DNA from 2 places in the Fictibacillus sp. EA-CB0309 genome. Region 1 is predicted to be linked to the other one. Evidence: a T-box and tRNA genes for the amino acid it is inferred to sense, from the RefSeq annotation. Region 1 holds a T-box; the other holds one or more tRNA genes.
The links. The T-box of region 1 lies ahead of trpS (tryptophan--tRNA ligase). A T-box ahead of a tRNA ligase gene usually reads a tRNA of that ligase, here a tRNA-Trp.
Positions count from the first base shown of each region.

Region 2: it encodes a tRNA-Trp, which carries the amino acid that the T-box ahead of trpS (tryptophan--tRNA ligase) is inferred to sense. The anticodon was not compared.

Region 1 covers NZ_CP169271.1:2,570,863-2,578,709, forward strand. Annotated here, with positions in the region: partial or broken gene opp3b (oligopeptide ABC transporter permease) at 1-883, opposite strand, end outside; gene ACEWFH_RS14330 (peptide ABC transporter substrate-binding protein) at 1,121-2,800, opposite strand; gene ACEWFH_RS14335 (DUF3899 domain-containing protein) at 3,230-3,601, shown strand; T-box leader at 3,629-3,877, shown strand; gene trpS (tryptophan--tRNA ligase) at 3,935-4,924, shown strand; partial or broken gene ACEWFH_RS14345 (DUF3603 family protein) at 5,344-6,089, opposite strand; partial or broken gene fabF (beta-ketoacyl-ACP synthase II) at 6,229-7,439, opposite strand; gene ACEWFH_RS14355 (beta-ketoacyl-ACP synthase III) at 7,509-7,847, opposite strand, start outside.
Region 2 covers NZ_CP169271.1:3,636,503-3,644,349, reverse strand. Annotated here, with positions in the region: rRNA gene ACEWFH_RS20495 (23S ribosomal RNA) at 124-3,061, shown strand; rRNA gene rrf (5S ribosomal RNA) at 3,126-3,240, shown strand; tRNA gene ACEWFH_RS20485 (tRNA-Asn) at 3,250-3,324, shown strand; tRNA gene ACEWFH_RS20480 (tRNA-Ser) at 3,329-3,420, shown strand; tRNA gene ACEWFH_RS20475 (tRNA-Glu) at 3,447-3,521, shown strand; tRNA gene ACEWFH_RS20470 (tRNA-Val) at 3,549-3,624, shown strand; tRNA gene ACEWFH_RS20465 (tRNA-Met) at 3,652-3,728, shown strand; tRNA gene ACEWFH_RS20460 (tRNA-Asp) at 3,734-3,809, shown strand; tRNA gene ACEWFH_RS20455 (tRNA-Phe) at 3,855-3,930, shown strand; tRNA gene ACEWFH_RS20450 (tRNA-Thr) at 3,938-4,013, shown strand; tRNA gene ACEWFH_RS20445 (tRNA-Tyr) at 4,096-4,180, shown strand; tRNA gene ACEWFH_RS20440 (tRNA-Trp) at 4,196-4,269, shown strand; tRNA gene ACEWFH_RS20435 (tRNA-His) at 4,285-4,360, shown strand; tRNA gene ACEWFH_RS20430 (tRNA-Gln) at 4,370-4,444, shown strand; tRNA gene ACEWFH_RS20425 (tRNA-Gly) at 4,504-4,578, shown strand; tRNA gene ACEWFH_RS20420 (tRNA-Cys) at 4,592-4,666, shown strand; tRNA gene ACEWFH_RS20415 (tRNA-Leu) at 4,689-4,773, shown strand; partial or broken gene ACEWFH_RS20410 (ATP-dependent helicase) at 4,917-7,119, shown strand; gene ACEWFH_RS20405 (YhgE/Pip family protein) at 7,383-7,847, shown strand, end outside.

The DNA.
Region 1 (7,847 bases):
ATAAAGGATATCTACTACTAAAATAATGACGATTAGTAGGAAACTATAGAATAATGTTGTACCCATAATTACCGGATAATCATTTAGGTTAATACTCTTTACGAACTGTTCACCAAGACCAGGTATCGCGAAGATGTTTTCAATAACTAAAGTTCCTGTGATAAGTCCAATAGATAAAGGACCAAGTATTGTAATGATAGGAATCATGCTGTTACGGACACAGTGTTTCAAAATTACTGCATTTTTGCTTATACCTTTAGATCTTGCCATCAAAATATAGTCTGTTCCTAATACCTCAAGCATTTCAGTACGCATAAAACGAGCCACTGTTGCAATAACTCCTACGGATAGAGAGAATGCTGGCATGATGTGATACTCTGGACCATTCCAAAAGCTACTGGAAGCCATCCTAACTTAACACCAACGTAATATTGCAAAAGTCCTGCAAAAACGAAGGAAGGTATAGCAATACCGAATACAGCCACGACCATAGCCCCATAATCCACAAGTGAATTATGCTTTAGAGCTGCTGCTATCCCTAGTATTAAACCAATCACTGTACCAAAAAGAAGTGCTTCCATTCCTACAGTAGCCGATGGTCCGATACCGTTCGCGATCATAGAATTAACGGTACGTCCATCAAATTGGAACGTATATCCTAAATCACCCTGTGCCAATTTCCTAGATAATTGATGTATTGAACAGGCACCGGGTCATTTAACCCGTATTTTTCATTAAGTGCAAAGCGCTGGGACTCAGTTAACTTCTCTTGATTGTTAAAAGGAGAACCAGGTAATAATTTCATTAAAAAGAATGTAAGTGTTGCTATGATCAGCAGTGTTAACAACATCGCAAACACACGCTTAGTTATATAACGCAACATTACACACACCTCCCCCAAATGTCTCAAACTTAATGTTCTGAAATCTTTCTGTAATATCTATCTTAAGGGACAAAATATTTTATATCAATAGAAAATATTCTTTTTCGACATTTTCTGATATCTTTTTTTAAATCTTCATAGAAATTATATTACTGTTTTACAGGCAAAAAAGAGAGTACATGTCAGGAATACATGTACTCTCCTGAGAAAAACTATATACTATTTTTCAATAGAATATTATTGTTTTCCTTCAATGTAAGCCCACTTGTAAGAAACATCAGCTCCGAATAAGTGATGAGCTAAACCTTTAACATAAGGCTTTTGAAGGCCAGTTACACCACGTTGGTAAAGTGGAGAGATTGCTTGATCTTCGAATAATACTTTCTCAGCTTCAAGCATTGTTTCCCAACGCTTCTTCTCATCAGTTTCTTTCTTAGCGCTTTCAATTAGCTTGTCATACTCAGGGTTAGAGTAAGCCATTTGGTTATGCGGTCCATCTGTAATAAACATGTCGAGGAACGTCATAGGATCTTGATAGTCAGGACCCCAACCAGCATATGAGAAGTCATACTCACCTTTAGACTCAAGTTCAAGCTTTTGCTTAAATGGTTGTGCTTTAATAGTAACTTTGATTCCAGGTAGGTTCTTTTCAAGTTGGTTCTTGAAGAACTCACCCATTTTCTTAGCGCCATCAGAATCATAGTTCAATAGTTGAAGTTCTACAGAATCTTTACCAAGTTCTTTTAGACCAGCAGCCCAAAGTTCTTTAGCTTTTTCAAGGTTATACTCACCAAAGTTACCATTTGTTTTACGGTAGTCTTCACCGTCTGGACCAGGCGTGAAATCACCAGGTACTAGGTAGTATGCAGGTGTAGAACCGTTGTTAAGAAGTACGTCTACCATAGATTGCTTGTCATAAGCCATGTCGATTGCTTTACGGATGTTAGCGTTCTTAAGAGCTTCTGATTTTTGGTTTAAACGTAAGAAGAATACTGAAGATTCTCCACGAGTATAAAGATCTTCATGATCTTTGTACTGATCAACAAATTCCATGCTTAGACCAGTGATATCTGTTTGACCAGTTTCATAAAGGTTAACGCTTGTTGCAACGTCTTTAACGATTTTAACGTTAATTTCGTCTAATTTTACGTTATCTTTATCCCAGTAGTTATCGTTTTTCTTGTATTGCCATCCTTCGTTGTGTTTCCACTCGTTTAGTACGAAAGGACCGTTGTATAATAGAGTGTTAGCTTCTAAAGCGTACTTGTCGCTTTGAGATTTAACAAACTCTTCTTTTTGCGGATAGAAAGTTGCGAATCCAGTAAGTCCTAAGAAATAAGGAGCTGGAGCTTCAAGAGTTACTTCAAGAGTTGTGTCGTCAACAGCCTTAACACCTAGCTCTTCTACTTTACCGAATAATGGGTCACCATCAGTTTGAATCGCGTTAGCGTTCTTTACAGGTCCCATGATGTAAGCATACTCAGAAAGTGTATCTGGATGTAATGCTTTTTGCCAAGAGTATACGAAATCTTTCGCTACTACTTGAGATCCATCGCTCCATTTAGCGTTTGGATTTAACTTGAATGTGTAAACAGTTCCATCTTCGTTAACTGTGTGACTTTCAGCAACACCTGGAGTCGGCTTGTTGTCTTTATCAAGACGGTACAAACCTTCCATAACGTTGTTCAATACTTCGAAAGAAACAGAGTCTGTTGCTTGTGAAGAATCCATTGAAGGAATTTCTTCCCCATCAAGGATGTTAAGTACTTGCGGCTCACTTGGTGCAGCTGCTTTTGGATCATCTTTGTCTTTGTCCTTACCGTCGCCAGCATTTTTGTCTCCGCCACTACAAGCAGCTAAGAACATGCTCAATGCTAGAACCAAAGTAAGTAGTAATGACCATTTTGACTTCTTCATGTGTTGACCTCCCTTTTTATCCTGTTAATTTGTTAGCAGATAAAAGCATCAAGAATTATCAGATATTTTCATCTACAAGTTCGATTATACAAGTTTTCAAACAATTGTGCATTTATTTTTTTTAAGAGTTTTACAAAAAGCCCATTATATTTACTTTTCCTTAACAAAAAATAGGTACAAAGACTCATTCCTGGAGGGTGATTATTTTCTGATAATTCTACAATTTTTACCAAAATTATGTGTAAACTAGCATGAATATTACATTCTCGATTTTTTGTGATGATAGAACATGAGTTAAATGAGAAGATAATTCGTCAATTTTATATTTCATTTGTTACAATGGGAGTATAGTCTGACGGTATAATGCAAATTATGTGGTACATTTTTAAATGTTTATGGTGTAATTTTTACTAGATGGAGGCAAGATTGATGAACGTAACTTTAAGAAGGATTCTGATTATATCAGCATTCCCTATCTTTATAGCATTAGGAGCTGCTTTATTCTCTACCGGACCTTTTACCCTTGAAAAATACATAAACACGCTTTTTTATTTTTCAATCTCGATCGCACTTATTGGGATCGCATTATATGTAGTGAAAGGTGGTTTTTTTGATTTCTTTACATATAGTGTCAAAAGAGTTTCTAAAGTTCTTTCAAGAGCCCCAGAAATTGATGAACAAATTTCTTTTAAAACGAACTTTCATTTGTCAGAGCGTGTAAATGTTTCATATATGCAAGCGTTTCTTTACAGCAGCCTTATGTTGACTTTACTTTCAGTTGCCGTTGCATATCTTTTATAATTTGTGTATACTACTAAAAAATAAATGATACATGCGATGATAAAGAAGAGTACATGGTGTGATACTTTCAGAGAGTCTGTGGTTGGTGCAAACAGGCAGTGGATCATGATGGAATGGGCTTTTGAGCATTCTGACCGAACCTTATAAGTAGGCTCAGACGTGTAGATGTCCGCACGATATAAATGGACAGCGTATCGGATATTCCTGTACGTTTTGAGTGATTTTCATTATATTTGAGAATTATAAGGGTGGCACCGCGGTCCATTCGTCCCTTGCATAAGGCGACGAGTGGGCCTTTTTATATTGATTTTAAAAATAAAGGAGAGATGAATCATGTCTGTAATCTTTTCAGGCATACAGCCGAGTGGAAATTTAACAATCGGTAACTATATTGGAGCTATGAGACATTTTGTCGAGCTTCAACATGAACATGAATGCTACTTTTGCGTAGTAAATCAGCACGCGATTACGGTAGCACAAGATCCAGTTGCTCTAAAAAAGAACAGCAGAAATTTAGCGGCCCTTTACTTAGCAGCTGGAATTGATCCTGATAAGTCCACAATATTCATTCAATCAGATGTTCCAGCGCACACGAAAATGGGATGGATGCTTCAGTGTGTAACGTACATCGGAGAATTAGAGCGTATGACACAGTTTAAGGACAAATCTACAGGTAAAGAAGCTGTTTCTGCAGGATTGTTAACATATCCCCCACTGATGGCAGCAGATATTCTTCTTTACAATACTGGAATCGTGCCTGTAGGAGATGATCAGAAGCAGCATCTTGAACTTACGCGGGATATTGCAGAGCGCTTTAATAAGAAGTACCGCGATATTTTTGTAATCCCAGAGCCAAGAATCGCTTCTGAAGGGGCTAGAATCATGTCCCTTGTTGATCCAGAGAAAAAGATGAGTAAGTCAGATCCGAATCAAAATTCGTTTATCTCTATGCTCGATGATGAATCTGTGATTTTAAAGAAAATTAAGCGTGCTACAACGGATTCAGATGGTGTAGTTGCTTATGATAAAGAAAACAAACCGGGAATTTCTAATTTGCTGACGATCTATTCTCAACTAACTGGAGAAAGTATTTCTTCACTTGTTGAAAAATACGAAGGCAAAGGATATGGAGACTTTAAACAAGGTGTTGCAAAAGCTGTAATCAATGCGCTAAAACCGATTCAAGAACGTTACAAAGAATATGTTGAGTCTTCTGAATTAGATGACATTCTTGATAAAGGTGCCGAGAAAGCAAACTTTGTAGCGAATAAGACGTTGAATAAAGCGGAACGTGCGATGGGGTTAGCTCGTAAAAGAATTTAATAGCTGATTCTGAGTTTTTTATTTTCCTAATTACCAAAAGCCAATGGGGCAGATCATTTTGATTCTCCACTGGCTTTTTTTAGATTTTTTGTTGGACAGCGCTCATAAACTTCGGGAATCGCTCATAAACTTCGGGAATCGCTCATAAACTTCGGGAATCGCTCATAAACTTCGGGAATCGCTCATAAACTTCGGGAATCGCTCATAAACTTCGGGAATCGCTCATAAACTTCGGGAATCGCTCATAAACTTCGGGAATCGCTCATAAACTTCGGGAATCGCTCGTTCAGCGAGCATAAATGCCGCTGAACGAGCGCAAATCATCCTGAACAATTAAATGAACTGTTCGCCAGCAGAACCTACTCACCAAAAACCATAAAAAGCTGACTCCCACATGGAGCCAGCTTCTTTAAGTTCTATTAATTCACTTGAGTTCCGTTTTCAAGTTCCCATATCTTTTCGAAATAAGGTTGTCCTTTTACTAACCGTTCACACATATCCATATGCTTCTTGGACCAACCGCTTTTTAATTCACAATACAGTGCGTCCCATGCTTCGTCAAAATCCATTCTCTGAATTCTTCCGTATTGCTCAGGCATCCACTCTGTGCACCAATATCTCATCTCAGCAACATTTTTTGTCGAATGCAGTTGATCTAGTGTCATAAGAGAAGCTGCTTTAACTGTCTTTCTTTACGCGTTAATCCCCTCATGCTGTCAGGGTTTGGAGAAAGAATGTGATATTCCTTGCTCATCTGCTTTTCACTAAACGTATATACCGTTGTTTCTGTCTGCTCTGCCATTTCGAAGACTAGCTGTTCTTGTCGTGGGATGAGTCTGCTCTTACGGATTGGTATTCTATATCCCATTGTATCAACGATGAGAGATTTCTTTTCATCCGTAATAATAAAGCAGTGTTCTAGCTGTACGCGCTGGTTGTTCTTTCTGACATAAGCTTTCTGATGTACTTCTTCAAGAAGTGCATCTGGAAGGTCATTTAAGTCATTTTCAATGTAGTGAAAGAGTGTGGATTCTATTTTAATAATGGGTACTTGGTCCAACAACTCAATGTAGTCGTCTTTTCGCCATTCATGGAACTCACAAACGTTATAGCCATTCTCTTCTCCTTCAAACCAGTTGACCCAAACATCACGTAAGTATAACATCTGTACCCCTCACTTTTTTACCGATTTGTATTTAAAATCAGTATAGTCAGAGGTTGTCCTTTTTATTCTAAAATAAGGTAATTTACTCGAAGTATGCAAAAACCCCGCTTTCAAAAAGAAAACGGGATTTTCCATCGTATTATTCTTCTATTTTCTTAAATACTAACGACGCATTGTGCCCGCCAAATCAAGCGAGTTGCTCAGTACGGCTTTCACTTCTGCATTTCTAGCTGTATTCGGAACATAGTCGAGATCACACTCTTCATCAGGTGTTTCATAGTTAATGGTTGGCGGCAGAATATTCTCTTGAATGGCTTTAACAGAGAAAATGGCTTCGATTCCACCAGCAGCACCTAGCAAATGGCCTGTCATGGACTTTGTCGAACTAACAGGAATATTGTAAGCATGCTCATTAAACACAGCTTTAATCGCAGCTGTTTCGAATTTATCGTTAAAATCAGTACTCGTACCGTGTGCGTTAATATACGAAATGTCTTCTGGTGTTAGTCCGCTGTCTTCAACTGCCTGTCTCATCGCACGTGCACCGCCTTCTCCACCAGGAGCCGGCTGTGTAATATGATGAGCATCACCAGTCGCACCATACCCTACGATTTCTGCGTAAATTTTTGCACCGCGTTTTTTGGCAAATTCGTATTCTTCAAGAACAAGAATTCCAGCACCTTCCCCAATGATAAAACCACTTCTGTTTTTATCAAACGGACGGCTTGCTGTATTTGGATCTGGATTAGTAGATAATGCGCCTGCTTGGCAGAAACCAGCTAGAGCCATATCTGTAATAGGTGCTTCTGTTCCACCGGTCACCATAACATCTGCATCTCCGCGCTGAATGACCTTGAATGCATCACCAATTGAGTTCGCACCAGATGCACAAGCGGTTACTGTACATGAGTTCATCCCTTTTGCACCAATTGTGATTGAAACTTGGCCTGAAGCCATGTCTGGAATCATCATCGGTACGAAGAATGGACTTACACGTCTTACCCCTTTTGCTTCAAAAATACGAAACTGTTCTTCATGTGTATCCATACCACCAATACCAGAACCGATCCAAACACCTACGCGTGGAGCGATTTCTTCCGTGATATCTAAATTTGCATCTTTAACAGCCATAATGGATGCTGCAACAGCAAATTGTGTGAAGCGATCCATTCGGCGTGCGTCTCTTTTATCCATAAAGTCTTCTGGATTAAATTCAGTAGCTTCAGCAGCTACTTTTACCGGAAACTTTTCTGCATCTCTTCTTGTAAGCGGACCTACCCCGCTTTGACCTTCAACAATCTTTTTCCATGTTTCTTCTACACTGTTTCCAAGAGGAGTTACGGCTCCCATGCCTGTTACGACTACTCTTTTTTCATTGTAAAACCAACTCTCCTTTGTACATCATTGTTAGAAAAGAGCTTACCTTCCCCAGCGAAGCGCAACAGCACCCCAGGTTAGTCCGCCACCGAATCCAACAAGTACGATTGTATGATCTTCTTTTATTCTACCATCTTTTAATGCTTCTTTTAATGCCATTGGAATGGATGCAGATGACGTGTTGCCAAAGCGATCAATCGTCATGACCATTTTTTCTTTCGGAAGTTCTAATCTTTCTCTTGATGCTTCCATGATTCTGATGTTTGCTTGATGAGGTATCAAAAAGTCAACATCTTCTTTCGAAAGTCCTGCTTTGTGAACTACATTTAGTGATGACTCACCCATTTGTCGAACAGCAAATTTGAAAACTTCGCGTCCGTT
Region 2 (7,847 bases), 1.1 Mb from region 1:
TGAAGGAACTTATGTTCTTTCAAGATGTTCTTTGAAAACTAGATATCGACATCCAAACAATATGCAAGGCAGATTTAACAATCTGCGCCAAGCAAGAATCTTTGATGTGTAAACATCATATAAGGTTAAGCTAGAAAGGGCGCACGGTGGATGCCTTGGCACTAGGAGCCGAAGAAGGACGGGACGAACACCGATATGCCTCGGGGAGCTGTAAGTAAGCATTGATCCGGGGATTTCCGAATGGGGGAACCCACCATCCGTAATGGGATGGTATCCATATCTGAATACATAGGGTATGAGAAGGCAGACCCGGGGAACTGAAACATCTAAGTACCCGGAGGAAGAGAAAGCAAATGCGATTTCCTGAGTAGCGGCGAGCGAAACGGAATCAGCCCAAACCAGAGGGCTTGCCCTCTGGGGTTGTAGGACACTCTACATGGAGTTACAAAGGAACGAAGTAGGTGAAGCGGTCTGGAAAGGCCAGCCAAAGAAGGTAACAGCCCTGTAGCTGAAACTTCGTTCTCTCCTGAGTGGATCCTGAGTACGGCGGGACACGTGAAACCCCGTCGGAATCCGGGAGGACCATCTCCCAAGGCTAAATACTCCCTAGTGACCGATAGTGAACCAGTACCGTGAGGGAAAGGTGAAAAGCACCCCGGAAGGGGAGTGAAATAGATCCTGAAACCGTGTGCCTACAAGTAGTCGGAGCCCATTAACGGGTGACGGCGTGCCTTTTGTAGAATGAACCGGCGAGTTACGATCCCGTGCAAGGTTAAGTTGATAAGACGGAGCCGCAGCGAAAGCGAGTCTGAATAGGGCGACATAGTACGTGGTCGTAGACCCGAAACCGTGTGATCTACCCATGTCCAGGGTGAAGTTCAGGTAACACTGAATGGAGGCCCGAACCCACGCACGTTGAAAAGTGCGGGGATGAGGTGTGGGTAGGGGTGAAATGCCAATCGAACACGGAGATAGCTGGTTCTCCCCGAAATAGCTTTAGGGCTAGCCTCGCGGCAAGATTCCTGGAGGTAGAGCACTGATTGGACTAGGGGCCCCCACAGGGTTACCGAATTCAGTCAAACTCCGAATGCCAGAGAATTATCCGCGGGAGTCAGACTGCGAGTGATAAGATCCGTAGTCAAAAGGGAAACAGCCCAGACCATCAGCTAAGGTCCCAAAGTATACGTTAAGTGGCAAAGGATGTGGAGTTGCCCAGACAACCAGGATGTTGGCTTAGAAGCAGCCACCATTTAAAGAGTGCGTAATAGCTCACTGGTCGAGTGACTCTGCGCCGAAAATGTAACGGGGCTAAACGTATCACCGAAGCTATGGCTTGTACCGTATGGTACAGGGGTAGGGGAGCGTTCGAAGTGCAGCGAAGTCAGACCGGAAGGACTGGTGGAGCGCTTTGAAGTGAGAATGCCGGTATGAGTAGCGAAAGACAAGTGAGAATCTTGTCCATCGAAAGCCTAAGGTTTCCTGAGGAAGGCTCGTCCGCTCAGGGTTAGTCGGGGCCTAAGCCGAGGCTGAAAAGCGTAGGCGATGGATAACAGGTTGATATTCCTGTACCACCTCCTTTCCGTTTGAACAATGGGGGGACGCAGTAAGGTAGGGTGAGCGCACTGATGGAATAGTGCGTCTAAGCAGTTAGGCTGTTGGGTAGGCAAATCCGCCCAACGTGAAGGCTGAGCTGTGATGGCGAGGGAAATTTTAGTACCGAAGTCCCTGATCCTACACTGCCAAGAAAAGCCTCTAGTGAGGAAAGAGGTGCCCGTACCGCAAACCGACACAGGTAGGCGAGGAGAGAATCCTAAGATGATCGGGAGAACTCTCGTTAAGGAACTCGGCAAAATGACCCCGTAACTTCGGGAGAAGGGGTGCTCTGATAGGGTTTGTCGCCCGAGAGAGCCGCAGTGAATAGATCCAAGCGACTGTTTAGCAAAAACACAGGTCTCTGCGAAACCGCAAGGTGAAGTATAGGGGCTGACACCTGCCCGGTGCTGGAAGGTTAAGAGGAGGGGTTATCCCTTACGGGAGAAGCTCTGAATTGAAGCCCCAGTAAACGGCGGCCGTAACTATAACGGTCCTAAGGTAGCGAAATTCCTTGTCGGGTAAGTTCCGACCCGCACGAAAGGTGTAACGACTTGGATACTGTCTCAACGAGAGACCCGGTGAAATTATAGTACCTGTGAAGATGCAGGTTACCCGCGACAGGACGGAAAGACCCCATGGAGCTTTACTGCAGCTTGATATTGGATTTTGGTACAGCTTGTACAGGATAGGTAGGAGCCTGAGAAGCCGGAGCGCCAGCTTCGGTGGAGGCGTCGGTGGGATACTACCCTGGCTGTATTGAAATTCTAACCTTGAACCGTGATCCGGTTCGGAGACAGTGTCAGGCGGGCAGTTTGACTGGGGCGGTCGCCTCCTAAACAGTAACGGAGGCGCCCAAAGGTTCCCTCAGAATGGTTGGAAATCATTCGCAGAGTGTAAAGGCACAAGGGAGCTTGACTGCGAGACCTACAAGTCGAGCAGGGACGAAAGTCGGGCTTAGTGATCCGGTGGTTCCGCATGGAAGGGCCATCGCTCAACGGATAAAAGCTACCCTGGGGATAACAGGCTTATCTCCCCCAAGAGTCCACATCGACGGGGAGGTTTGGCACCTCGATGTCGGCTCATCGCATCCTGGGGCTGAAGTAGGTCCCAAGGGTTGGGCTGTTCGCCCATTAAAGCGGTACGCGAGCTGGGTTCAGAACGTCGTGAGACAGTTCGGTCCCTATCCGTCGCGGGCGCAGGAAATTTGAGAGGAGCTGTCCTTAGTACGAGAGGACCGGGATGGACACACCGCTGGTGTACCAGTTGTTCCGCCAGGGGCATAGCTGGGTAGCTACGTGTGGACGGGATAAGTGCTGAAAGCATCTAAGCATGAAGCCCCCTCAAGATGAGATTTCCCATCACGTTAAGTGAGTAAGACCCCTTAGAGATGATGAGGTTGATAGGTCTGGTGTGGAAGCGTGGTGACACGTGGAGCTGACAGATACTAATCGGTCGAGGGCTTATCCTTAAAAAGCATAACGTTTGGAAACGTCGTATCTAGTTTTGAGAGAACATACTCTCAATATAATTGGTTCAGTGATGATGGCGAAGAGGTCACACCCGTTCCCATACCGAACACGGAAGTTAAGCTCTTCAGCGCCGATGGTAGTTGGGGGTCTCCCCTGTTAGAGTAGGACGTCGCTGAGCCATACATATTCCACAGTAGCTCAGTGGTAGAGCTATCGGCTGTTAACCGATCGGTCGTAGGTTCGAGTCCTACCTGTGGAGCCATATTGGAGAGCTGTCCGAGAGGTCGAAGGAGCACGATTGGAAATCGTGTATACGGTCAACCCCGTATCAAGGGTTCGAATCCCTTGCTCTCCGCCAGATACATACTCTCTAGCTCAAACTATGGCCCGTTGGTCAAGCGGTTAAGACACCGCCCTTTCACGGCGGTAACACGGGTTCGAATCCCGTACGGGTCACCACTTTTATACATAACCAACTTAAAATATGGAGGATTAGCTCAGCTGGGAGAGCACCTGCCTTACAAGCAGGGGGTCGGCGGTTCGAACCCGTCATCCTCCACCATAAACTTTTATATCATATTTATATCATCGCGGGGTGGAGCAGTCTGGTAGCTCGTCGGGCTCATAACCCGAAGGTCGCAGGTTCAAATCCTGTCCCCGCAACCAATATTGGACTCGTGGTGTAGTGGTTAACATGCCTGCCTGTCACGCAGGAGATCGCCGGTTCGACCCCGGTCGGGTCCGCCATTTTTATTTAAACGGTGGTTATACAACACCAAGAATTTAATTCTTGGCTCGATAGCTCAGTCGGTAGAGCAGAGGACTGAAAATCCTCGTGTCGGCGGTTCGATTCCGTCTCGAGCCACCATTTTTTTGCCGGTTTAGCTCAATTGGTAGAGCAACTGACTTGTAATCAGTAGGTTGGGGGTTCAAGTCCTCTAGCCGGCACCAGTTTTTTCTTCCTTAAATGGAATAAAAAACTTATTGAAATACAGGGTGTTTATGTTTTATAATAAAACCTGTCTTCATTTGTGGAGGGGTAGCGAAGTGGCTAAACGCGGCGGACTGTAAATCCGCTCCCTCCGGGTTCGGCGGTTCGAATCCGTCCCCCTCCACCATCTTATTTTCCTTATAGGGGCATAGTTTAAAGGTAGAACGAAGGTCTCCAAAACCTTTGGTGTGGGTTCGATTCCTACTGCCCCTGCCAAATTTTAATACTGTGGCGGTCGTGGCGAAGTGGTTAACGCATCGGATTGTGGTTCCGACATTCGGGGGTTCGATTCCCCTCGTCCGCCCCATTTAACTATTGGGCTATAGCCAAGCGGTAAGGCAACGGACTTTGACTCCGTCATGCGTTGGTTCGAATCCAGCTAGCCCAGCCATTTTTATTTTTATGACATATGATGATTTTAACAACATATTATAAGTTAATTAAATGCTTGCGGAAGTAGTTCAGTGGTAGAATACAACCTTGCCAAGGTTGGGGTCGCGGGTTCGAATCCCGTCTTCCGCTCCATTTTTTATATTCTGGCGGCATAGCCAAGTGGTAAGGCACGGGTCTGCAAAACCCTTATCCCCCGGTTCGAATCCGGGTGCCGCCTCCATTCCAATTCAAAAGATTTACATGCCGGTGTGGCGGAATTGGCAGACGCGCACGACTCAAAATCGTGTTCCTTCTGGAGTGTCGGTTCGACCCCGACCACCGGTACCATTTTACTTAACTTAACATTTAAACTTAAAACTTCTCACGTTTGTGGGGAGTTTTTTTATTTTGATGTTATTTTGCTTAAAGGCAAATATTGTACACTAATAGAAGATAACAAGATTCATTTTCATCAAAGGGGGTACTGAATAATGGAAGATTTCTTCATTAAAATGAAAAAGGATTTAGGCATCGCTTTAAATGATGTTCAAAAAAAGCGGTTCTGCAGACTGAAGGACCTCTTCTATTGCTCGCATCACCAGGGTCAGGGAAAACAACCACGATCATCATGCGGATCGGTTATTTAATTAAGCAAAAAGGTATAAATCCATCTCGTATAAAGGCTGTTACATTTAGTAAAGCCTCAGCAAATGATATGAAAGCACGGTTCATGAGATTTTATCCTGATCTTCCGCCTGTCGATTTTTCTACTATACATAGCTTTGCCTTTGAAGTAGTTAGGAATTATTACAGAGGGACGGGGACATCTTTTCGAATTATTGAAGGGGAGCAAGAGTTAGGTGAGAATGCAGCGTCCGTTGAAAACGTTCCGTTAAATAAGAAGCTTATATTGAGAAATTTATTTAAGTCAATAGTAGGTGAGAACATAACTGAGGACCAAATGGAGGAGCTTGCAACCTATATCAGTTACATTAAAAATAAAATGCTACCTAGAGAACAGTGGTCCACCGTATCATGTGATGTACCGAAAGCGGAACAAATTATTATGGAATACGAAGAATTTAAACGTTTGGATCAAAATCAAATTTTATTGGATTTTGATGATATGCTTACAATTGGTAATGAGGTACTAGAAAACAATCAAAACTTGCTGATTCTGTATCAGCAAAGATACGATTATGTTTTAACGGATGAAAGTCAGGATACTTCACTAGTCCAGCATTCGATTATAGAAAAATTGGTTTCTATCCATAAAAATATATGTGTTGTGGCCGATGATGATCAATCGATCTATAGCTGGAGAGGTGCTGAGCCTTCTTATTTACTTGAATTTAAGAAGGTGTATCCAGAAGTGGTTATACTTTTTATGGAGCAGAACTATCGCTCAACTCAGGACATCGTGAATGTTTCTAACCAGTTGATTAAACGAAATAAAAATAGATACGAAAAGAATATGTTTACAGAGAATCCACCGTTTGAGCCTATTGAAATAAGGAATCTTATCAATTTTAAGGAACAATCTAAATACTTGGTAAAGGAACTTAAAGATGAAGGTCAACTAATGGAAGTAGCCATTTTATACCGTAACAATTCCTCATCTATTGGATTAATGAATGATTTTGATCGTGCAGGAATTCCTTTTATATGAAGGATGCTGACAATCGCTTTTTTTCACACTGGGTCGTTCAAGATATATTGAATTTTATGCGGATGGCTTTTACAGATAAGAGGCCAGATATTTTAGAAAAAATTCATTTAAAATTTAACGGTTATATTAGTAAGCAGCAGATGAGTGCTTTAAAACAATTGAATAACAGCGATTCTGTATTTGATAATTTACTGAAACATGTAAAATTACAGGAATACCAGGTCAAACTTTTGGAATCAAGTAAAAAAACATTTAAAGAAATGAAAGAGATGGAGCCTCTCCTGGCTATTCGTGTCATAAGGGATCAATTAGGTTACGAGAAGGCACTTGAGAAGATAAGTAAGAGTCTTGGGTTCCGTATTGATTACTTGATTGGTATTTTAAATACGCTTGAAGAGATTGCATCAGACCTTAAGAATCTTGAGGATTTTGCAAAAAGATTAAAGCATTTGGAAGCTGTTCTAAAAACAGCAAAAAAGAAAAAAGGTCAAAATGCCGTAACGCTATCTACTTTTCATAGCTCAAAGGGTCTTGAATTCGAGAAAGTATATATGATCGATTTAGTAGATGGAGTTATTCCTTCAAGTGAAGATCAATCTGACAGCAAACTAATGGAGGAATCTACTCGTCTTTTTTATGTAGGAATGACCCGTGCAAAGAAACAATTGAAACTTCTTACTTATAGTTATAGTGACGGAAAGAAGACAGAAGAGTCCCTATTTGTTGCAGACGTTAGGAATATCATTAATCCTCCAGATCAAACTTCATCCATCGAATCTGTTGGTTCAAGTAATCGAGAAAAAGTTAGGAATGAAAAAAGATAAATGGAGTTCCGTACAATCCTAATGCAATTCGAGAAAAGGAGCATTGCATGCTGGTCAATTCGTTGTACATAGGGTATTTGGAACTGGTGAAATTATGAATGTGAATGAAGAGTTGATTCATATGAAATTTTCATCCAAAGAAAAAAGCTATCTATTAAAACATGTCTGGAAATGGGATTATTAGAGCCTGTTATTAAATAAAATTAGTGAAGCGGACACTATCTTCTGTGGTGTTCGTTTTTATTTTATACAATATAGGCCGAAATCCCTTAAATATTTTAATATTTTACAATTTTCTGATTAATAAGAAGGATTTATCCTTGTTTATCCGAATTATACATTTTAGTAGAAGTGAATACTTATTCACTTTTATCAATGTTCTTATTTTGTATAAACGGGGGTAAAGGGATGAGTGTCTTTCGCTTATTTATGGTTGAAATGGTAAAGCTGGCAGCAAAAAAGGGGTGCTGATTTCAGTTATTGCAGCGTTGCTCGTACCGGTCGTGTATGGTGGTATTCTTCTATCACCGACATGGGGGCCGTACGACAATTTGTCGAACTTGCCTGTTGCGGTGGTAAACAAGGACAAGGGAGCTATGTCCGGGGAAGAACCAATCAATGTAGGGCAGGATTTGGTAGCAGATTTAAAGAAGGGTCAGGATCTCGGATGGGACTTTGTTAGCTCGGCTGAAGCTAAAAAAGGTCTTGATAGCCTGAAGTACTACATGGTTATTGAGATTCCTGAAGACTTCTCACAAAGAGTCACAACGGTTTTAGAAGAGAATCCGCAAAAACTCGAATTGACTTATATTCAAAATGAAGGCTTAAACTTCATGGCGGCACAAGTAACGAGAAGTGCTTCGGAAAAGTTAAGAGAGAAACTTGGGGATAAGATTACTGAGAAGTATGCGAACAATATGTTTGCAAGT